3 regions of the Nocardioides sp. P86 genome follow, and region 2 is predicted to be linked to each of the others. Evidence: predicted binding sites of a transcription regulator. Region 2 holds the regulator's gene; each other region holds the start of a gene.
The links. The regulator LexA, encoded in region 2, represses DNA repair genes until DNA is damaged. The targets are predictions, from matches to a motif close to TCGAACANNTGTTCGA.

Region 1: recA (recombinase RecA) is a predicted target of LexA. The motif match lies at 5,053-5,068, and genes of this name have one in related genera.
Region 3: M3673_RS02195 (SAV_6107 family HEPN domain-containing protein) is a predicted target of LexA. The motif match lies at 4,724-4,739, and genes of this name have one in related genera.

Annotation. Positions count from the first base shown of each region.
Region 1 is NZ_JAMAYE010000001.1:137,145-144,297, forward strand. Features, by position in the region: gene M3673_RS00680 (sirohydrochlorin chelatase) at 1-120, shown strand, start outside; gene M3673_RS00685 (DUF3037 domain-containing protein) at 200-619, opposite strand; gene M3673_RS00690 (HipA family kinase) at 616-1,458, opposite strand; gene M3673_RS00695 (PPK2 family polyphosphate kinase) at 1,455-2,339, opposite strand; gene M3673_RS00700 (phosphoribosyltransferase) at 2,336-2,830, opposite strand; gene M3673_RS00705 (regulatory protein RecX) at 2,972-3,838, opposite strand; gene recA (recombinase RecA) at 3,841-4,887, opposite strand; gene M3673_RS00715 (HAMP domain-containing sensor histidine kinase) at 5,131-6,366, opposite strand; gene M3673_RS00720 (response regulator transcription factor) at 6,363-7,046, opposite strand; gene M3673_RS00725 (hypothetical protein) at 7,049-7,153, opposite strand, start outside.
Region 2 is NZ_JAMAYE010000001.1:1,182,386-1,189,538, forward strand. Features, by position in the region: gene M3673_RS05535 (hypothetical protein) at 1-84, shown strand, start outside; gene M3673_RS05540 (LysM peptidoglycan-binding domain-containing protein) at 222-551, opposite strand; gene lexA (transcriptional repressor LexA) at 922-1,698, shown strand; gene M3673_RS05550 (MXAN_6640 family putative metalloprotease) at 1,832-3,514, shown strand; gene M3673_RS05555 (alkaline phosphatase D family protein) at 3,634-5,355, shown strand; gene M3673_RS05560 (alkaline phosphatase family protein) at 5,355-6,680, shown strand; gene M3673_RS05565 (ATP-dependent DNA helicase) at 6,685-7,153, opposite strand, start outside.
Region 3 is NZ_JAMAYE010000001.1:472,931-480,083, forward strand. Features, by position in the region: gene M3673_RS02175 (DUF3040 domain-containing protein) at 1-50, opposite strand, end outside; gene dinB (DNA polymerase IV) at 176-1,351, opposite strand; gene M3673_RS02185 (methyltransferase) at 1,514-2,299, opposite strand; gene M3673_RS02190 (endonuclease) at 2,612-3,856, opposite strand; gene M3673_RS02195 (SAV_6107 family HEPN domain-containing protein) at 4,085-4,540, opposite strand; gene M3673_RS02200 (hypothetical protein) at 5,085-5,579, opposite strand; gene M3673_RS02205 (YbaK/EbsC family protein) at 5,782-6,264, shown strand; gene M3673_RS02210 (MOSC domain-containing protein) at 6,261-6,857, shown strand; gene M3673_RS02215 (NAD(P)/FAD-dependent oxidoreductase) at 6,867-7,153, shown strand, end outside.

The sequences.
Region 1 (7,153 bases), 1.0 Mb from region 2:
GAGCTGGCCCTCGAGGCCGGTGCGGTGGCGGTCTCCGAGCCGCTGGGCGCCCACCCCGAGGTCGCCCGCACCGTGCTGGCCCGCTACGCCGTCGGCGCCGTCGAGCTCGTCCCGGTCTGATCCCGGGCCCGCCCCGTGGTGGGGCCCGGGCCTCGGCGCCCCGGGGCGCTCGGCACACCGGGGCTCAGCACACCGGGGCTCAGGTCACCAGGCAGGCGAGCAGGCGCCGCAGCTCGACGGCGGGGTCGGCGGTCAGTCCGCCGTGCACCGGACCGGGCTGCACCACGGTGCTCTTGGGTGCCTTGAGGAACCCGAAGCGCTGTCCCACCGGGTGGCGCGAGGCCGCACCCCCGCGCTCGTCCCCGGCGCTGACGGCCTCGGCGAAGCGCAGCGAGGCGCAGACCTGGTCGACGTCGAGCCCGGCGCTGAAAGCGGTCAGGCGCTCGCGGTCGCAGTGCCACGCCGTGCCCAGGAAGTCGCCGGCCTGGCAGTAGAGCACCACGCCCACGTTGAGGAACTCCTCGCGGTCGGCGCGCGGCACGCAGCGCAGCACGACGTACTGGTAGGCCATCAGCGGACGCGTCGGGGCGCCGGCGGACCCGGCCGGCACGCCGCTCACGCGTCGGCCCCCGGCAGCCACTGGCGGGTGCCGAGCCGGGCGGTGAGGAAGGCGACGTACGCCGCGCGCAGCGCCGCGGGCGTCTCGGCGCCGGGCACGGGCTGGAGCCAGGCGTCGGGCACGCGCTCGAGCACGCCGGGCAGCACCTCGGGCGTCAGCACGTCGCTGATCGCCGCGTCGACGGCGCCGAGGCCGCCGACGTGGGCGCCGAGCACGTGGTCGGAGACGTCCCAGCGCTGGGCGGCGAAGCGGGCCGGGTCGGTGACGCCGCCGCTCCAGGCGTGGTGGAAGTACAGCGAGGCGCCGTGGTCGATGACCCAGAGGTCGTCGTGCCACACCAGGAGGTTGGGGTTGCGCCAGCTGCGGTCGACGTTGGCGCAGAACGCGTCGAGCCACAGCACCCGGGCGGCCTCCTCGGCCACCGTCGCGGTGCCGCCGCCCGGCGTCGTGGCCGCCCGCTCGCCGTCGTAGCCGAAGGAGCCGGGCAGGAAGTCGACGCCCAGGTTGAGCCCCACCGACGCGACCAGCAGGTCCTGGACCTCCTCGTCGGCCTCGTAGCGCGCGATCTCCGCGTCGAGCTCGAGGGCGACCAGCCGCGGGGTGCGCAGCCCGACCAGACGGGCGAGCTCGGCGACCACGACCTCGGCGACCAGGACCCGCACGCCCTGGCCCGCGCCGCGGAACTTGCACACGTAGGTGCCCAGGTCGTCGGCCTCGACGATGCCCGGCAGGCTGCCGCCCTCGCGCAGCGGGGTGACGTAGCGCGTGACGGCCACGGTGGGCAGCGGGCCGTCGTCGACGGCGCGGTCGGCGGCACCGGACGGGTGGTCCGTGCTCACGCCGCGCTCCCCTCCGGGTCGGGATCGGGATCGGGGTCGGGATCCGGGTCGGCCTCGTGCAGCAGGCGCCGTCGCTGCTCCGCGACGTCGTAGCGCGCCGGGGGCCAGGTGGGCGCGAGGCCCTCCAGGGCGTCGAGCAGCAGGCGCCCGACCGCGAGGTTGCGGTACCACTTGCGGTCACTGGGCACGACGTGCCACGGGGCGACCTCGGTGTTGGTGCGCTCCAGGGCCGTCTCGTAGGCGGCGCGGTAGGCCGGCCAGAGCTGGCGGTCGTCGATGTCCCCGGGGGTGAACTTCCAGTGCTTGTCGGGTCGGTCGAGGCGCTCCAGCAGCCGCTCGCGCTGGGTGTCGGCGCTGATGTGGAGCATGCACTTGACCACGGTCGTGCCGGCGGCCAGCAGCTCGGCCTCGAAGTCGTTGATGGCGGCGTAGCGGCGCTCGATCTCCTCGAGCGGGGCCAGGCCCCTGACCCGTGCGGCGAGGACGTCCTCGTAGTGGGAGCGGTCGAAGACGCCGATCAGCCCCGGGCCGGGCAGCGCGCGACGGATGCGCCACAGGAAGTCGTGCTCCCGCTCCTGCGCCGTGGGGGCCTTGAAGGACGTGATCCGCAGACCCTGGGGGTCGACGAGCCCCAGGGTGTGCCGCAGGACCCCGCCCTTGCCCGAGGTGTCCATGCCCTGCAGCACCAGCAGCACGCTGCGGGGGTGCTCCGTGGTGTGCTCGGAGAAGAGCCGCTCCTGCAGCTCGCCCAGCCGCGGGCCGAGCTCGGCGAGCGCGACCTTGCCGGCGGTCTTGCCGTGCGCGAAGTCGGGCGTGGCGTCGGTGGGCAGGCCGCGCAGGTCCACCGGGCCCGTCGGCAGCCGCAGCAGCGAGGCGCTCACGCGTCGACCACGGTGGAGCGGGTCACCAGCGGCGGCTGCGTGGACCACGGGAAGTTGATCCAGCGCGTCGTGCGACGCCAGGCGTAGTCGGGCTTCACCACGCTCTGCGGCTTCTCGTAGACCACCGCCGAGCGGGCCTCGGCCACGTGGTCGGCGCAGAAGGCCAGCACCGACTCCAGGGTGCGTCCGCTGTCGGCGACGTCGTCGGCGATGAGCACCTTGAGGCCCGACAGGTCGACGGCCGCAGGCGTGGGGGGCAGCATGATCGGCACGTCGAGGCGCTGGTCGACGCCGGTGTAGAACTCGACGTTGACCGCCGAGAGGTTCTTGACGTCGAGGGCGTAGCCCAACCCCATGGCCAGGCCCAGACCGCCCCGGGCGATGGCCAGCACGAGGTCGGGCTCGTAGCCGTCGTCGACCACCTGCTGGGCCAGGTCGCGCACCGCGGTGCCGAAGAGGTCGTAGGTCAGGATCTCGCGCTCGTCGGCCACCCGGTCATTGTGGCGGGAGGCCGGCCGCAGCGTCGAGCGGGGGGCGTGGCGAGGGCGGGCGGGGCGCGTTCCTCGACCACGGTGCGGCGAGTAGGTGGTGTCGAGACGCTCGCTGGCGCTCGCTCCTCCACCACGATCGCGTCAGTCGAGGGGGTCGGGCTCGTCGCGACCGGAGGCGGCGAGCTCCTGCTTGACCACGGAGAAGGCCAGGCCCGAGCCGTAGCCCTTGCGCGCCAGCATGCCGACGAGACGGCGGGTCGCGGTGACGTCGTCGACGCGCGAGAGCGAGCGCAGCTTCTTGCGCACCAGCTCGCGCGCGGCCTGCTCCTCGTCGTCGGGGTCGATCTCGTCGAGGACCGTGCGGGCGACCTCGTCGTCGACGCCCTTGCGTCGCAGCTCCTGGCTCAGCGCGCGGCGCGCCAGGGACTTGCTGCCACCCCCGCCGGCGCCGCGGGAGGAGACCCAGAGCCGCGCGAAGGCCTCGTCGTCGATGAGGCCGACCTCCTCGAAGCGGTCGAGGAGCGCCGTGGCGATCTCGTCGGGCACCTCGCGCTGCGCGAGCTTGTCGCCGAGCTCCTTGCGACTGCGGGCACGGCCCGTGAGCTGGTCGAGCAGGATCGTGCGGGCCACCGACTCCGGGTCGGCCTCGGGCCCCAGCGCAGCACGGTCGGGGGGCGGCTGGCCCGCCGACGAGCGGCTACGACCCTGCCGCCGACCCTCGGACCCGCCGGGGGCCCGAGAGCCACGGCGACCCGAGGACCTCGCCTCCCCGAAGGAGCGCGAGGCCCCGTCGGCCCCGGCCGCGCCCTCGGCACCGCCGGACCGCGCGGACGGCGCAGACCGCTCGGAGCGCTGGGTCCAGGCGTCGACGCCCACCGAGACGTCGCCACGCCAGGACGGGGAGACCGCCGGCTCGCCCAGGTCGGACTCGGTCGCGTCGACCCCGGCCCACGACGGGGCGGGCCGGGGGTCGACGTCGCGGTCGACCGGTCGCTGCGACCGTGTCACGATCAGAAGTCGTCGACGCCGACCGGGTCACCGGGCAGCGAGACCTCGGCGTCGACGGTGGGGCCGACCCCGAGCTTCTCGAGGATCTTCTTCTCCAGCTCGTTGGCCAGGTCGGGGTTGTCGCGCAGGAAGGTGCGGGCGTTCTCCTTGCCCTGACCCAGCTGGTCGCCGTCGTAGGTGTACCAGGCGCCGGCCTTGCGGACCAGGCCCGCCTCGACGCCGACGTCGATCAGGCCACCCTCGCGGCTGATGCCCTTGCCGTACATGATGTCGAACTCGGCCTGCTTGAAGGGCGGGGCGACCTTGTTCTTGACGACCTTGACGCGGGTGCGGTTGCCGACCATGTCGGTGCCGTCCTTCAGCGTCTCGATGCGGCGCACGTCGAGGCGCACCGAGGAGTAGAACTTCAGCGCGCGACCACCGGTCGTGGTCTCCGGCGAGCCGAACATGACGCCGATCTTCTCGCGCAGCTGGTTGATGAAGATCGCGGTGGTCTTGGAGTTGTTGAGCGCACCGGTCATCTTGCGCAGCGCTTGGCTCATCAGGCGGGCCTGGAGGCCGACGTGGCTGTCGCCCATCTCGCCCTCGATCTCGGCGCGGGGCACGAGCGCGGCCACGGAGTCGATGACGATCAGGTCGAGCGCGCCCGAGCGGATCAGCATGTCGGCGATCTCGAGGGCCTGCTCACCGGAGTCGGGCTGGGAGACCAGCAGGGCGTCGGTGTCGACGCCGAGGGCCTTGGCGTAGTCGGGGTCGAGGGCGTGCTCGGCGTCGATGAAGGCGACGATGCCGCCGTTGCGCTGGGCGCTGGCCACCGCGTGGAGGGCGACCGTCGTCTTTCCGGAGGACTCCGGACCGTAGATCTCCACCACGCGACCACGCGGCAGGCCGCCCAGGCCGAGGGCGACGTCGAGGGCGATCGACCCGGTGGGGATCACCTCGAGGGGCGCGCGGGTCTCGTCGCCGAGGCGCATCACCGAGCCCTTGCCGAACTGCTTCTCGATCGAGGCGAGCGCTACGTCGAGGGCCTTGTCGCGGTCTCCAGCCATGATGTCTCCGTCCTGGGGCGGAGGGCGCTCGGCCCTCCACGGTGTGGTCTGTGGTGTCGTGCAACGTCTGTGCCGGGAACGCTAGAGGAGCCCGCCGACAGTCGGGGAACGGTGACCCGGGACTGTGGAGAACGCCGATCTGCGCGCCGTCCCGTGCACGGTAGCCCGAACACGTGTTCGACCCCAGTCGACACGCCGCGCCGCGGCGGCGACCGGTCGACGCCGTGCTCCTCTGGCCGACGGTCAGGAGTGCGGGACGGGAGCCGGGACCACCGCGTCGGGCGGCCCGGGGCCGTCGACGGGGAGCACGACCCGGAAGCGGCAGCCGGTCGGCCGGCCCCCCTGGTCCACTCCCTGCTCGGTGACGTCCTCGGCGTGCACGCTGCCGCGGTGGGCCTCCACGATGCCCTTGACGATGGCCAGGCCCAGCCCGGCCCCACGACCGGTGACGTCGTCGGGGGTGCGCGAGGGCTCGGCCTGCCAGGCCACGTCGAAGACCCGGGCGAGGTCGACGGCCCCGATGCCGCCGCAGCCGTCGGTCACGACGAGCTCCACGCAGTCGCCCCCCGCACCGTCCCCCGCGGCGGCGCGCACCCCGGCGGCGAGGCCCGTGCCCTCGACGTGCACCGTGCCCCCGGGCGGTGTGTGGCGCACGGCGTTCATCACCAGGTTGGAGACGACGCGCGAGAGCCCCGAGGGGTCGGCGACGAGCTCGAGACCGCCGGACACCGCTCCCCCGAGCCTGACCCCACGGGCCCGCGCCACCGGGTCGGCGGCGGCGATCGCGTCGCTGACGACGTCGCCCAGCACGACGGCCTCGGGGGCCAGCCGCAGCACGCCGGCGTGGATGCGGGAGAGCTCGAAGAGGTCGTCGACCATGCGGACCATGCGGTCGACCTCGACCCGGATCTGGCGGTGGTAGCGCTCGGGGTCGGGGGTCATGCCGTCCTCGAGCGCCTCGGTCATCGCCCGCATGCCGGCCAACGGGGTGCGCAGGTCGTGGGAGACCCAGGAGACCAGCTCGCGGCGCGAGTCCTCCAGGCGCGCCGCGCGCCCGCGGGCCTCCTCGAGCCGGGCGTGCGCGGTGGCGAGCTCCTCGGACAGCGCGCGGAACTCCGAGGGCCCACGGGCCCCGCCGACGTACGGCGAGCCGGAGCCCACCCGCCGCACCTCCTCGCGCAGCGACAGCGACCAGCGGGTGACCGCCCGCGAGAGGGCGAGCGCGACCGCCAGCGCGACCACCGTGGCGGCGCCGGCCACGAGCGTGACGACCTCGACGTCGTCGTCGCTGATGAACATGCGCTGGGAGGCCGCGAGCACCCCGGCGAGCACCGCGGCCACCGGCACGACCGCGGCGAGGCCGAGCTGCCAGCGGATCGACAGCCGGCGCACGAGCCAGGCCAGCAGCAGCCCGACGACGCCCACGACGACGGCCGCGACCGCCGCCACGAGGACGACCTGCGCCTGCTCGCCGTTCACGACGCCTCCCACCGGTAGCCCACGCCCCACACCGTCAGCAGCCGCTGTGGGTGGGTGGGGTCCTGCTCGACCTTCTCGCGCAGGCGTCGCACGTGCACGGTGACCGTGGAGCGGTCGCCGACCGACCAGCCCCACACCTCCTGCAGCAGGTCGTCGCGGTTGACCGCGACGCCGGGGTGGGTGAGGAACCACCACAGCAGGTCGAACTCCCGGGCGGTCAGGGCCAGCTCGCGGCCCGCCCGGGTGACCGTGTGACGTGCGGCGTCGACCTCGAGGTCGCCGTCGACCACGACCCGCGGACCGACGACCTCGGCCGGCTCCGACGTACGCCGGAGCACCGAGTCGACCCGCAGGGCCAGCTCGCGCGGGCTGAAGGGCTTGCTCACGTAGTCGTCGGCGCCGTGCTCGAGGCCGGCGACCCGGTCGCCCTCCTCGCCGAGGGCGGTGAGCATCACCACCGGCACGTCGCCGCTGCTTCGCAGCCGACGGCACACCTCGAGCCCGTCGATGCCCGGCAGCATCAGGTCGAGCACCACGAGGTCGGCCGGACGGGAGCCCATCAGCTCCAGCGCCGCCTCGCCGTCGCCGGCCTCGACGACCTCGTGGCCGTGGGCGCGCAGGTAGGACACGACGACCTCGCGCACGGTGAGGTCGTCGTCGACGACGAGCACGAGGGCCACGCTCAGCGACCGGCGGGGCCGGGGCGGTCGGGCGGGCCGGACGGGCCGGGCGGGTTGGACGCGACCGGGCCGGCGGCGTGCTGGGCGCGCTGCGCGCGCCGCCGCAG
Region 2 (7,153 bases):
GGTGCCGCCCCGGACGGCAGCGGCGGCGAGGACCTCGAGCCGGCCGCGCCCCGCCCGCCCGGCGGGCGCCGCGCCGCGCGCTGACCGGCCGGCAGCACCCCTGGACGGCAGAGGAGGGCGGGCCCGGTGGGGCCCGCCCTCCTGCACTTTCCCCGCTGCTCACCGGCCGGGGTCGAGGCGACCGGTGATGTCGATGGGGGCGCCGACGACGGCGCCCGAGGTCACGCCAGCGGGATGCGCAGACGCTGGCCCGCGGCGACCATGCCGCCGTCGAGGTCGTTGAGCTGCTGGATCTCGGCGATGGTCGAGCGCACGTCACCGTCGTCGGCGACGTCGGCCGCGATGTCCCACAGCGTCTCGCCGGTGCCGACCACGATCACCTCGGTGGGCTGCGCCTGGGAGGTGGCCACCGACCCGGCGGCCAACCACACGCCGACGGCGAGGATGGCCAGGAGCGAGAGCGTGAACACCACGAGTCGCCCACGCCGGGTCAGCCGCACGTGGTGCGTGGCGACACGGGATGCGGCGGGGTGCTGGATCGTGGTGCTCATGGGGACCTCCTGGGGAAGGGGGCGGTCAGCCGTGGGGTGGAGCTCGAGGTGGACGAGGTGATGTCTAGTGGTGACCACCGACAGTCCTGGAGGACCGCCGTCGCGCACCGGCTCGACCACACGTTCGATCGAACATGTGTACGACGTTAGATCACGCGTTCGAACAGCACAAGGGGTCGAGCGAACATCTGTTCGACCGCCGGCCCGACACGGAGGCCCGGACCTGCTGCCCTGGAGCGGCGCGGACGGTCCGACACGCCGTTCGAACAGGTGTTTGAAACCCTCGGGGCCTCCTGGCATGGTGAGCACATCGCCCGACCGGGCGACCAGCGACACCGATCGGTGGCACCGACCAGCGGAGAGGCAGACGATGGCGACCAAGGACACCCGGGGGCGGACCGGGGGCGGTCCCACGCAGGGCCCGACCGGCGGCACGGCGGACGGCACGGTGACCGAGCTGCCCGACGGCGCGCCCAACGCCACCGGCCTCACGCCGCGGCAGCTGCGGGTGCTGGCCACCATCCGCGACGCGATCGAGAAGCGCGGCTACCCGCCGAGCATGCGCGAGATCGGCAACGCGGTCGGCCTCACCAGCACCTCGAGCGTCGCCCATCAGCTCAAGGTGCTCGAGGAGAAGGGCTTCCTCAAGCGCGACCCCAACCGCCCCCGGGCGCTGGAGGTCTTCCTGCCCGAGGTGATGGCCGCACGCCGGTCGATCTCGGCGGCCGAGGAGAGCGGCTACGACGAGACCGGGGTCGGCGACTCCGTGCCGGCCGCCACCTACGTCCCGGTCGTCGGCCGGATCGCGGCCGGCGGCCCGATCCTGGCCGAGGAGCAGGTGCAGGACGTCTTCCCCCTGCCCAAGCAGCTCGTCGGCGAGGGGCAGCTCTTCCTGCTCGAGGTCGTGGGCGACTCGATGATCGACGCGGCGATCTGCAGCGGCGACTACGTCGTCATCCGCAAGGAGCAGACCGCCGACAACGGCACCATCGTCGCCGCCCTCATCGACGGCGAGGCGACCGTGAAGACCCTGCAGCGCAAGAACGGCCAGGTCTGGCTGATGCCGCACAACGAGGCCTACGACCCGATCGACGGCACCCACGCCACGATCCTGGGCGTCGTCACCGCCGTCCTGCGCAGCGTCTAGCCCGAGGCGCACCCACCCGGGACACCCGGCGCCGGCCCGTCCTCCCCCACGGAGGGCGGGCCGGCGTGCGTGTCGGCGACCCGTGAGAGCCTGGACGGACAGCCGGAACCCTCGACCCACTGGAGTGCCCGACGTGCGCCTTCGTCCCCTGTCCGCCCTGCTCCTCGCGGGCGCCCTGTGCGTCCCGGTCCTGCCCGGCACGGCCGTCGCAGCCCCCCAGGTCGACCTCCCCGGGGTGCCCGGGCTCCCGGGGATGCCTGGACTGCCGGGCCCGGACGAGACCGGGACGCCGGACGAGCAGGCCCTCGCGGCCCTCCAGGTGGTCGAGACGCTGGTCGACCCGGCGACCAGCCCCGCGGAGGCCCAGCAGACCCTGGCGCAGGCCGGCGAGGCCGACCTCACGGGTGCGCTGCGCGACCTCGCGCTGAGCATGGACGCCCTCTCCCCCGACGACCGCGCGGAGGCCGCGGCCTACCTCGCCCGGCCGACCGACAGGCGCGGTGACGGCTACCTCGACTACGAGGGCGACGCCGTGCGGCGCATCTGCACCGACGACCTGTGCGTGCACTACGTCGTCGGCGGCGCCTCGGGCAACAACGTGCCGGCCAAGGACGCGAGCGGGGGCGCCGGTGGTGCGGGCAACGGCGTCCCGGACTACGTCGACTTCGCACTCTCGACGCTCCAGGACGTGCACGACACCTACGCCGGCGCGGGCTACCGCACGCCGCTGCCCGACGGCGCCAAGGGCGGCGACGCCCGCACCGACGTCTACCTGGGCGACGTCGGCAGCATGGGCTTCTACGGCTACTGCACCTCCGACGACGACGTGCCCGACGACGCGCGCGACGTGCCCGCCTACTGCGTGCTCGACAACGACTACCGCACCGGGCAGTTCCCCACGAACCTGCCGACCGAGAACCTCCAGGTGACCGCGGCGCACGAGTACTTCCACGCCGTCCAGTACGCCTACGACGCCGGCGAGGACGGCTGGCTCATCGAGGCCACCGCCACCTGGGCCGAGGACGAGCTCTTCGACTCCGTCGACGACAACGTGCAGTACCTCGCCGACAGCCCGCTCTCCCACCCGCGGCAGTCGATGGACCGCGACGAGGACCTCGCGGTCTACGGCGACTGGATCTTCTTCCGCCACCTCACCGAGCGCCACCCCGCCGCGGTCGGCGGACTGCCCGTGCTGGTGCGCACGATCTGGGAGCGCGCCGGCGCCGCCGCCGGCGACCGTGACGAGTACTCCACCCAGGCCGTCGAGCAGGTGCTGCGCCGCCAGCACGACGTGTCCCTGAGCGAGTCCTTCGCCCGCTTCGCCGACGCCAACCTGCGTCCCGGCCGCGCCTACGCCGAGGGCAGGGCGCAGTCCTACCCCAAGACCCCGCTGTGGAAGCGCACGACCCTGACGGGCTCGAAGCGCTCCGTGGGCGCCCAGCGGGTCTACCTCGACCACCTCAGCAGCGCCAGCCAGCGCTTCACCCCGGGCGCCGGCCTCGGGGGCGGCTGGCGGCTGCGGCTGTCCCTCGACCTGCCGTCACCGACGCGCGGCTCTGCGGCGGTCGTCACCGTCGTGCCCACCTCCGGCACCCCCTCCACCCGGGTCCTGCGGCTCGACCGCGCCGGCGACGCCGTCACCCGGGTCGGCTTCTCCTCGGCCCGCACCTCCTACGTCGAGGTCACGCTGGTCAACGGCAGCGCCCGCTACCGCAACTGCAGCAACGGCGGGACGAGCACGTGGCCCTGCGGTGGTCGCCCGGTCGACGACGGGCTCCGCTTCACCCTCACCGGGAGGGCCGTCCCTGCCGGGTGACGGGACCGCGCCCGGCAGGTGAACGATCGGTGCGGGTAGCCGCGAGGCCGTCACGGCGCCGCCACCGCGTCGTTGAACGAGACGTGACCACGAGCGAGACCACCCCGCAGTCCTCCCCCGTGCCTGACTCGACCGGCCCGGCCCCGCGCCGGCGTACGGTCCTGGCCGGGGGCGCGGTCGGCGTCGGCGCCCTCGGCCTGCGCGTCGGCGCCGACCGCGCCACCGCGGCCCCCTCGCGGCCCGCGGCGCGCCGCGCCCGCGTCTTCCGCCACGGGGTCGCCTCCGGCGACCCGCTGCCCGACGCCGTGGTGCTGTGGACCCGGGTCACCCCGACCCCGGGCAGCACCCCCGGCTCGGGCCGGGGCCCCTCCGTCGAGGTGGTCTGGGAGGTCGCCACCGACCCCCGCTTCCGCCGCGTGGTGCGCCGCGGACGTGTGCGCACCGGGCCCAGCCGCGACCACACCGTCAAGGTCGACGCCACCGGCCTGCGCCCGGCGACCGACTACTACTACCGCTTCCGCCTCGACGGCCAGGCCAGTCGCACCGGTCGCACCCGCACCGCTCCCGCGCCCCAGGCCTCCCCCGACCACCTCCGCTTCGGCGTGGTGTCGTGCGCCAACCTCCAGGCCGGCTTCTTCTCCGCCTACCGCGGGCTCGCCGCGCGCGAGGACCTGCACGCGATCGTGCACCTCGGCGACTACCTCTACGAGTACGGCCCCGGTGAGTACGGCATGGGCGCGGACAACGTCGACGTGCGCCGCCACGTGCCCGACCACGAGATGGTCTCGCTGGCCGACTACCGCCAACGCCACGCGCAGTACAAGCAGGACCCCGACCTCCAGGACGCCCACGCCCGCTACGCCTGGATCGTCACCTGGGACGACCACGAGGTCACCAACGACCAGTGGCGGGGCGGGGCGGAGAACCACACCCCCGGCACCGGCGAGGGCGGTGAGGGCGACTACCGGCGCCGGCGGGCCCGCGCCCACCGCGCCTACGACGAGTGGATGCCCGTGCGCCTGGACGGCACGGCCGCGCTGGGCGACGGCGCCCGGCTCTTCCGGCGGCTGCGCTTCGGCACGCTGCTGGAGATCAGCATGCTCGACCTGCGCACCTACCGGGACCAGCAGGTGGCCACGCCGGCGGTCGACCCGGCCGTGAGCGACCCCGACCGCACGATCACGGGCGCGCGCCAGATGGCCTGGCTCAAGGACTCCCTCAGCCGCGACCACCGGCCGCAGTGGAAGGTCATCGGCAACCCGGTGATGATCGCGCCAGTGACCTTCGCCGACCTGCCCGACGCGCTGGTCCAGCCGGTCAACGACGTGACGGGGCTGCTGCCCGGCGACGGTGCGCCCTACAACGTCGACCAGTGGGACGGCTACACCGCCGACCGCCGTGAGGTGCTGACCCACCTCGACGACCACCAGGTGAAGGACACCGTGTTCCTCACCGGCGACATCCACTCCGCCTGGGCCTGCGAGCTGCCGCTCGACACCTCCACCTACCCGGTGGTCGGCGACTCCCTGGGTGTGGAGTTCGTGTGCACCTCGGTGACCTCCAACAACCTCAAGGACATCACCGGCACCCCGCCGGACACCACCTCCACCCTGGTCGAGCAGGTCATCCTGGCCAACAACCGCCACATCAAGTACCTCGACTTCGACGACCACGGCTTCTCGGTCCTCGACGTCACCCCCGCCCGCGCCCAGATGGACTGGTACGTCATCGGGGCCCGCGACGACCGCGACACCGCGATCACCTGGTCGGTCTCCTTCGCCACCGCCGCCGGCACCAGCCGGATCGAGCAGGTCGACGCCCCCGTCGGGGGTGACGCCTGATGTGCACACCCACCCCCCACGCCGACCACCACGACAGCCACGAGGAGCGCCCCTTCGCCCGCGGCCTCGGCGAGCTGCGCACCGGTCGGCGTACGGCGATCACGGCCGGCGCCGCCGGACTGCTCTTCTCCACCCTCGCCGGCACGCAGGTCGCCCGGGCCGCCGGCGGGGCCGACACCCGCAGGCGGGCCTACGTGCTCGTCGTCGACGGCTGCCGGCCCGAGGAGATCGACAGCGGCCTGACCCCGAACCTCCACGCCCTGCGCGGCGGCGGACTGCGCTTCCCGCGCGCCTCCTCGATGCCGGTCATGGAGACCATCCCCAACCACGTGATGATGATGACCGGCCAGCGCCCCGACCGCACCGGCGTGCCGGCCAACGCGATCCTCGACCGCGAGCTCGGCGCGATCCGCAACATGGACCGCGCCAGCGACATCAAGGTGCCGACGGTGATCGAGCGGCTCAACCGCCGCGGCCTGCGCACGGGCATGGTGCTGTCGAAGGAATACCTCTACGGCGTCTTCGGCGAGCGCGCCACCCACCGCTGGGAGCCGATGCCGATCGTCCCGGTGGCCGGCTACGCCCCCGACGTCTTCACCATGCAGGCCACGCTCGCGATGCTGGAGGAGTTCGACCCGCACCTGGTCTTCGTCAACCTCGGCGACATCGACCGCTTCGGCCACTCCGACCTCACCGGCACGACCCTCCAGCTCGCGCGCCGCACCGCACTGGCGGCCACCGACGCCCTGGTCGGTCGGTTCGTCGAGGAGCTCAAGAGCTCGGGCCGCTGGGAGCACTCGATGCTCGTGGTGCTCGCCGACCACTCGATGGACTGGTCGCTGCCCACCCAGGTCGTCTCGCTGCAGGCCCCGCTCGAGGCCGACCCCCTCCTCGCCGGCAACGTCGTCATCGCCGACAACGGCGGCGCCGACCTCGTCTACTGGACCGGCCCGTCGAGCCGGCGCGCCGAGGCCGTACGCCGCATCCGCGCGATCGCGGAGGAGACCGAGGGCGTGCTGAGGGCGTGGGACCGCCGCGCCGAGTGGCTGCGCCTGGGTCCCGAGGCCGGCGACGTCGTGGTCTTCTGCCGGGCGGGGTGGCGCTTCAGCGACCCCGACCCGCTGACCTCCAACCCGATCCCGGGCAACCACGGCCACCCGGCCACCCGGGCCATCCCGTTCTTCCTCGCCGGCGGCCACCCGCGGGTGCCGCGGGGGAAGGCGTCCTCGGCCCACGCCCGCACCCTCGACGTGGCCCCCACCGTGGCGTCGTTCTTCGGGCTGCCGTCGGGCGCGGCGCTCTACGAGGGTCGCGCCCGGATCTGAGCCCTCAGCCGGCGGCGAGGCGCGCGAGGGCCTTGCGGACCACGGCCGGGTCGGTCGTGGTCCACATCGGCGGCAGGCTGGCCTTGAGGAAGCCGCCGTAGCGGGCGGTGGCCAGCCGGGGGTCGAGCACGGCCACGACGCCGCGGTCGCTGGTGGTGCGGATCAGCCGGCCGGCGCCCTGGGCCATGAGCAGGGCGGCGTGGGTGGCGGCGACCTGCATGAAGCCGTTGCCGCCGGCCTTGTCGGCGGCGCGCTGCCGGGCGCTCATCAGCGGGTCGTCGGGCCGCGGGAAGGGGATCCGGTCGATGAGCACGAGCTGGCAGGTCTCGCCGGGCACGTCGAGGCCCTGCCACAGCGTGAGCGTGCCGAAGAGGCAGGTGTGGGGGTCGGAGACGAACTGCTTGGCCAGCTCGGGCAGCTGGGCGTCGCCCTGCGCCAGCGTGGTCAGGTGCGGCAGCCGCTCGCGCACCGCC
Region 3 (7,153 bases), 710 kb from region 2:
TCGGAGAGTGGCACAGGGTCCTCCAGGGTCACGCGGATCGGCGGGCTCACCGTCGCGCCAATTCTAGGCAGGCGATCGACGTCACGGTAGGCGCGTCGGGAAATTACTCGCGCGGCGGGGGTCGAGGGACGTGCTCGGCGTCGGCACGACGACCTCTGTCGCGCGCCACCGGTCCTCAGAGCAGGCTGGCCGGACGCACCGCGGCACCCCCGAAGCGACGGGTGGCACGGTCGACCGCGCGGTCGGCCTCCGACCAGCCACGCTCCCTCTCCCCGAGCACGTGCTGGTGGTGCACCGCACCGCGGGGGCCGAGGCCCTCCACCCGCACCCCCACCAGGCGTACGGCGCGCCGCTGCGGACCCAGCGCGTCGAAGAGCGCCACGGCCGTCTCGTAGACCTCGCGCGTCACGTCGGTGGGCTCCGCGAGCGTCCGGGAACGGCTCACGGTGGTGAAGTCGGTCGAGCGCACCGTGATCGCCACCGTGCGTCCGACCAGGTCGCGCCCCCTCATTCGGCCCGTCACCGAGGTGGTGAGCCGCAGCAGCTCGCGCAGCACGCCGTCGCGGTCGGCGACGTCGCGCCCGAAGGTGTGCTGGGCGCCCATCGAGGAGTCGGGCTCACCACCGCCGAAGCCGGGAGCACGCCCCACGACGAGCTCGCCGCGGTCGGTGCCCCACGCCAGCGCGAGCAGGTGATCGGCCTGGCGGGCGCCCACCAGCTCGTGGAGAGCGGCGCGGGGGGTGCGGGCGACGTCGCCGACGGTGCGCAGGCCCAGTCGCTGGAGGCGGGCGCGGGTCTTGTCCCCCACGCCGTAGAGCAGGCCGACGTCGAGGGGGTGGAGCATGCGGGGGACGTCCTCGGGTGCGACCACGACCACGCCGTCCGGCTTGGCCAGCCGGCTGGCCAGCTTGGCCACCGACACCGTCGCGGCCACCCCCACCGAGCAGGTGATGCCCTGCTCGTCGTGGACGGTGGCGCGGACCAGCTCGGCGACGACCTCGGGCGGCCCGAGGCGCCGCCCGGCGCCGCCGACGTCGAGGAAGGCCTCGTCGGCCGACAGCACCTCCACCAGCGGAGTGATCCGGCGGAAGCACTCGTGGACCGCGCGGGAGACGCTGCCGATGAGCTCGAAGTCGGGGGCCAGCACGACCAGCTGGGGACAGAGCCGTCGCGCCCGCGACATCGGCATCGCCGAGCGGACGCCGTGCGCCCGGGCGGGATAGCTGGCGGCGAGCACCACGCCGCGGTGGGCGCCGCCGACGGCGACGGGCACGTCACGCAGGTCGGGCCGCTCCCGCAGCGCCACCGAGGCGTAGAACGCGTCCATGTCGACGTGCAGGATCGGCGTCACCGGTCGGGGTGTGCCCTCCGGTCGCCGATCGGCGCGTGGCGCGACGCTCCGGCCCGCGTCCGGGAACGCGGCGTCGGGGCCCGCCACCCCCCGGTCGGTCACGACCGGGACCCCCGGGGCCCACGGGTGCGAGCGCACCCGCCGGCGGGGGCCGGCCGGTCGCTAGCGGGCGAGCACGTGCAACTGCGTCGCGAGGGGGAGGTACTCCGAGCGGCGAGCGACGGCCCGCTCGAGCTCGACCAGCGCGGCACTGGCGCCGGGCTCGAGGTCGAGCAGCGACCCGGGCACGAGGTCGGCGAAGACGCGGACACCGTCCACCGAGAGCACCTCGAGGCCGGCGCCGCGCAGCAGTCCCTCGAGCTCGTCACGGGTGAAGCGTCGCCCCGAGCGGGCGCGTCCGCCGGCGACCGGTGCGCCGCTCGGTGCGTCGAGCATCGCCAGCGCCTGCCCGAAGTGTCCGGCCATGGCCCGGGCGACGACGGCGGCGTGGTGCTGGGCGACGAGCAGGCTGAGGGTGGCCTCAGGGCGCATCGCCGCGCGCAGGCTGGCCAGTGCGGCCGCCGGCTCGTCGACCACCTCGAGCACCCCGTGGCACAGCACGACGTCGGCGCTCGCGGGGCCCACCACCTCGGCCAGGGTCGACAGGTCGCCCTGCTGGCCCGACACCTCGACGCCCCTCTCCCGCGCGCGACGCGCCAGCGAGGCGAGGGCATCGGGGCTGGGGTCGACGACGGACACCCGGTGGCCGAGCTCGGCGACCCGCACGGCCAGGCCGCCCGTGCCGCCGCCGATGTCCAGCACGTCGAGCGGTCGGCCCGCCCCTCCCGCGCCGAGCGCTTCCTGCAGGGCCGCCCAGACGACGGCCGTGCGTGCCGCCGCCCGCCGCTCGCTGGGCCGCTCCTGGGACCGCTCGTCGGGCCGGGCGGGAGGGCGCTCGCTTGCTGCCATGGCGCCCACCCTAGGGGACCGACGAGCGCACGGGCCCGTGCCCGCGTCGCCGGGCCGCCCCCGGCGAGGGACGCGGCGACGGGGGCGGCGGTGGGGGCGGGCCGGGGTCGATCACCTGGCACGGGGGCGGACTCCCTGGGGCTCGATCCGGTGGCGGGTGCATCGGCCGCCGGGGAGGTGGTGGATCGAACGTCTGTTCGACCCACCAGTCACTCTACGACGCGTCGCGCGTCGCCGCCACCCGTCGCGCACCGCCACCGTTGCGCCCCGTGGCCGCCCGTCACCGCCACCGACCGCGGCCGCCGGCGTGGGTCACCAGATGGCGTCGGCCCACTCCGGGTGGTCGATGAAGGGGTTGCGGTTGAACTGGAAGCGCTCGTAGATGACGTCGTTGCGGCGCATCTCGAACGCCGACGGCGGGTCCTCGGCGTTCCATCGCAGCAGCGTCGAGAGCTTGCCGTGGAGCGGGGCGGTGCCGTTGGCGACCCTGTCGTTGACCTCGAGGTCGGGGAAGCCGTCGCCGCCCTCGTAGCGCACGGACATGAAGAAGATCATCCGCGCCACGTCGCCCTTGTCGGCGTCGCGCGGCTCCCAGGAGTCGCCGTCGGCGTAGTTGCCCGGCGCCTCGGCGTTCTGCGAGCCACCCTCGTCGAAGTCGAGGTTGCCGCGAGCGGAGTTGACGGTCACGTCGGCCGGACGCAGGTGGTGCAGGTCGGTGCCGGGGCCCGTGGCCGTGCCGAAGTCACCGTGGCTCTTGGCCCAGACGTGCTCGCGGTTCCACTGCTCGACGCCGCCGCCGTTGTCGGTCTCGGGGCGGCTCTCGCCGGTGTAGAGCTCGATCACCCGGCTCGCGTCGGCGGGATCCTGGTCGGTCTCGCGCAGGGCGGCCCAGACCTCGTCGTAGGTGAGCCGCGCGACACCGCGCGAGACGATCGTGTGCAGCGACGTCTCCAGCGCCGAGCCCGTCTTGCCGACGGCACCGGCGTAGTAGGTGCTGTCGTAGTCGTCGGTGCCCCCGCTCGGTGGCGGGGTGGTGCCCCCGCCGCCGTCGGCGAGGGCGAAGGCGGTGGCGTTGCGCACGCCGGGGGCCGAGAAGTAGGCGCCGAGCGTGCCGGTCACGTCGATGCGGCGCCCCATCAGCGCGGGGTTGGACCGCAACCCCCAGGACGCACGGAAGGCGCTCGGCACCTGCACGTAGACCATCCGCGACGTGGCGGTCTCCCCCGGCGCGTCGGCCAGGGCGAGGGCGTAGTCGTCGGGGAACCCCGAGGTCACCACGGTGCTCGTGGCGGTGGGCTGACCCACGACGTAGCCGCGCACCGTGGCCGTGGAGCCGTCCTGCACGGTGCGCGCGGCGGCGACGCTCACCGGCGTGGCCGCGCTGGCCGCTCCCGGCAGGACCGACCCGACCATCGAGCCGGCCGTCGAGCCGGCCGTCGATCCCTCGGGCGCGCCGAGGAGAGCGGCGGGCGCGAGGGCGGGGGCCACCGTGAGGGTGGCCGGGACGAGGAGCAGGGACACCAGCTGCGCCGTGCGGCGCGGCCCGAGAAGCCGCATGCGCGGGACTCCGATCACTGGGACACCCGTGCGGGCGTCTGGGCGGGCGGGGCCACAGCGGCCCCCGGTCGAGCCTGGGCGATCCTTACCGCCCGGCGCGACCGGGGAACCCCTCGTCATGGACTCAGGCCAGACCATCCAGCCACCCGGACCGACGAGGTCCCGCCCCGAGCCGTGTCGCCGCTCTCGCCGCGCGGCCGGTCGGCCGGCCGAGGGGGGGCGGAGGGCTCAGCCGGCGCGGCTGATGCGCTCGGCCGAGGGCGCGTGCGGGACCAGGCCCAGGGCCTGCTCCACCACGCCCAAGAACCGGTCGGCGTCGCGGACGAGGTCGTCGGCCTCGCGCTCGCTGACCGCGCGCCGCGACCCCGCCTCCGCGGCGGCGCGCTTCGAGGCCCCCGCTGCGAAGAAGGTCGCCCACTCCGCCAGCTCCGGCGCCACCTCGGCCAGCAGCACCCAGGCGTTCTTCTGCGGTCGACGCCGCGCCGGCGCCGGCTGGGCCCGCGCCGAGAGCAACGCGGCCGCCGAGCGGAGCGCGGCGACGTGGGCCAGCGCGTAGCGCGCCGGCACCTCGGTAGCCACGACGGCCTCCTGGAGCGACTCCGCGGCCCGCAGGAGGTAGGAGTGGGTGGTCGCCGGGAGGGCGTAGGGGTTGGGCGGGGCCACCGACGCCCGCGGCGCGCTCACGCCTCCACCTCGGCCCCGTGCGGTCCGTGCTGCTGGATGTCGTCTGTCATGGTCCACCTCACCTGGTCGTCGACCCCACGTGCGACCCCCTGACCTGCTCCCGACGAGGCCCTGCTCCGGCGGAGCCACCCGGGATCGAACGCCGACGGGGACGGGGGTCGAGGTCGCCCCCGTCGGCAGCGTTCGAACATGCATTCGAACACGGCTGAACCATACCGCCCGCCACGGACAGTGCGTCAAGGGTCGTCCGAGCGGCCCCGGGGCCGCCTGGTCGCGGAGGGGCTGCGGCCCGCCCTGGCGGGAGTCACCGGCCGGCTGGTGACACCCGCACCTGTCGGCCCACGCGCAGGCCGACAGGTGCGGGTCCGGGCCGACAACTGGGGCCCATGGGGCCCACGAGGCCTGCGGGGCCGAGCCGGTCTGTGCCGAGGCCGGGCCGAGGCGGGGCGGGGCGGGGCCGAGCGGGGCTGGGCGGGCCGGGCTGGGCTGGGCGGAGTGGGCCTGGCCGCGGCGGGTCTGGCGAGGCGGGGTGGGGCCGGGCGGCTCAGAGGGCCGCCGGGGCCTCCTCGACGCCGCGCATGTAGGTGTTGGTGTCGCGGTGCCACAGGGCCACGAGCAGACCGATGTCGAGGGCCAGGGCGAGGTAGGAGATGGCCACGAAGACGGCGGGCGGGTCGATCCGGATGCCACCGATGGTGGCCACCGCGATCATCACGACCAGCACGGTCAGGCTGACCCGCGCCCAGTTGTGGGAGTCGCGCAGGAAGACCACGAGCACGGCGATGAGCATGGCGAGCACGACGAAGAGCACGGCGGCCACGGGGAAGAACTGCGGGATCACGATCGGCTCGTCGGACTTGAGGTAGTCCAGGCCCCGGGTCTCCAGGATCTCCCGCGCCGAGCGGTGCCCCTCGGCCCAGTTCAGGATCAGCGTGTCGCGCAGGAGGGCGGTGAGCGCGACGGTGACGGCACCCACGGCCACCAGCAGCCCGAGCAGCGCCATCGCCACCGTCAACGACCTGGGCTGCTGCCGCATCATGCTGTGTTCCCCCGTCTCGAGCCGTCCTGTCCGGGCCATGGTCCCAGACGAGGTGGAGGACGGCCCGCACCACCACGCGGGGCGGGCGCCGCGGGGGCGACGCGCACCACACCGCTCCCTGCGCGCGGCGCGCCGCCGGCACGACCCGCCCCGGCCGGGCGACCGCACCACGGCTGTCGGCGTCACCGCCTAGGGTCGCACCATGAGCGAGGAGCACCCCGGCATCGCCCGCTTCCGGGCGGCCCACCGCGAGCGGGGCGGCACGGGCGAGATCGTCGTGCTGCCCGACGCCGTCCACACCGCGGCCCTGGCCGCCGAGGCGCTGGGCTGCGAGGTGGGCGCCATCGCCAACAGCCTGCTCTTCGACGCCGACGGCTCCCCCGTGCTCGTGCTCACCTCGGGGGCGCACCGCGTCGACACCGCCCACGTCGCCACCATCGTGGGCGTCGCCGCCCTGCGCCGGGCCACCCCGGAGTTCGTGCGGGCCCACACCGGCCAGGTGATCGGCGGGGTCTCCCCGGTCGGGCACCCCGCGCCGGTGCCGACGTACGTCGACTCCTGGCTGCGCCGCCATCCGGTGGTGTGGGCGGCCGCCGGCCATCCCGCGGCGGTCTTCAGCACCACCCACGACGAGCTGCTGCGCCTCACCGGCGGCACCCCGGTCGAGGTCGAGCCGGCGCCGTGACCTCTCCCGACCCGTCCCCGGGGTCGTCGAGCACCGCCCCGACCGCCCCGGGATCCACGACCTCCGACGCCACCGACACCGACGCCGACGCGACCACCGTGCCCCGTGTGACCGAGCTCTGGGTCGCGCCGGAGCGGCACGCGCCGATGGAGCCCCGCCGGCGCGTCGAGGTCGAGGCGGGCGCAGGCGTGGTCGGCGACCGCTGGCACGGCACCCGTCACCGCCACGTCACCCTCCAGTCCGCCGACGCCCTGCTCGAGGCCGCCGAGGCCCTGGGCGCCCCGGTGCCGGCCTCGGCGACGCGGCGCACCGTCACCGTGAGCCACGGCGTGGTGCCGACCGACCCGGGTGCGCGCCTCCGGGTGGGCGGGGTCGAGCTGGAGGTGGTGCGGGTGGCGGCCCCGTGCGCCCTGATGGAGCGCAGCATGGGCCCGGGCGGTGCCGCGGCGCTGCGTCGCCGGGGCGGGTCGGTGCTGCGGGCGCTGTCCTCGGGTCCCATCGCGGTCGGCGACCCGGTGGAGGGTCTCCTCACGGCACCGACGCCCTCCCGCGGCGCGGGTCCTGCGCGCCGGCCCGACCCCTCGACGCCCTAGGCTCCGGGCATGTCGCGGGTGGTGGTGGTCGGTGGGGGCTTCGGCGGAATGGCCGCCGCCGTCCGGCTGGCCAAGCTGGGCCACGAGGTGCGGCTCCTCGAGCGCTCGACCGCCCTCGGCGGCGCCCTCGCAGCCCGCGAGCAGGACGGCTTCACCTGGGACGCCGGGCCCTCCTCCACCCTCGTGCCGGCGGTGCTGCGGGACCTCTTCCGCAAGTCGGGCCGTCCGCTGGAGCGCGAGCTCGACCTGGAGCCGCTCGACCTCGTGCGCGAGCACCGCTTCGAGGACCGCACCGT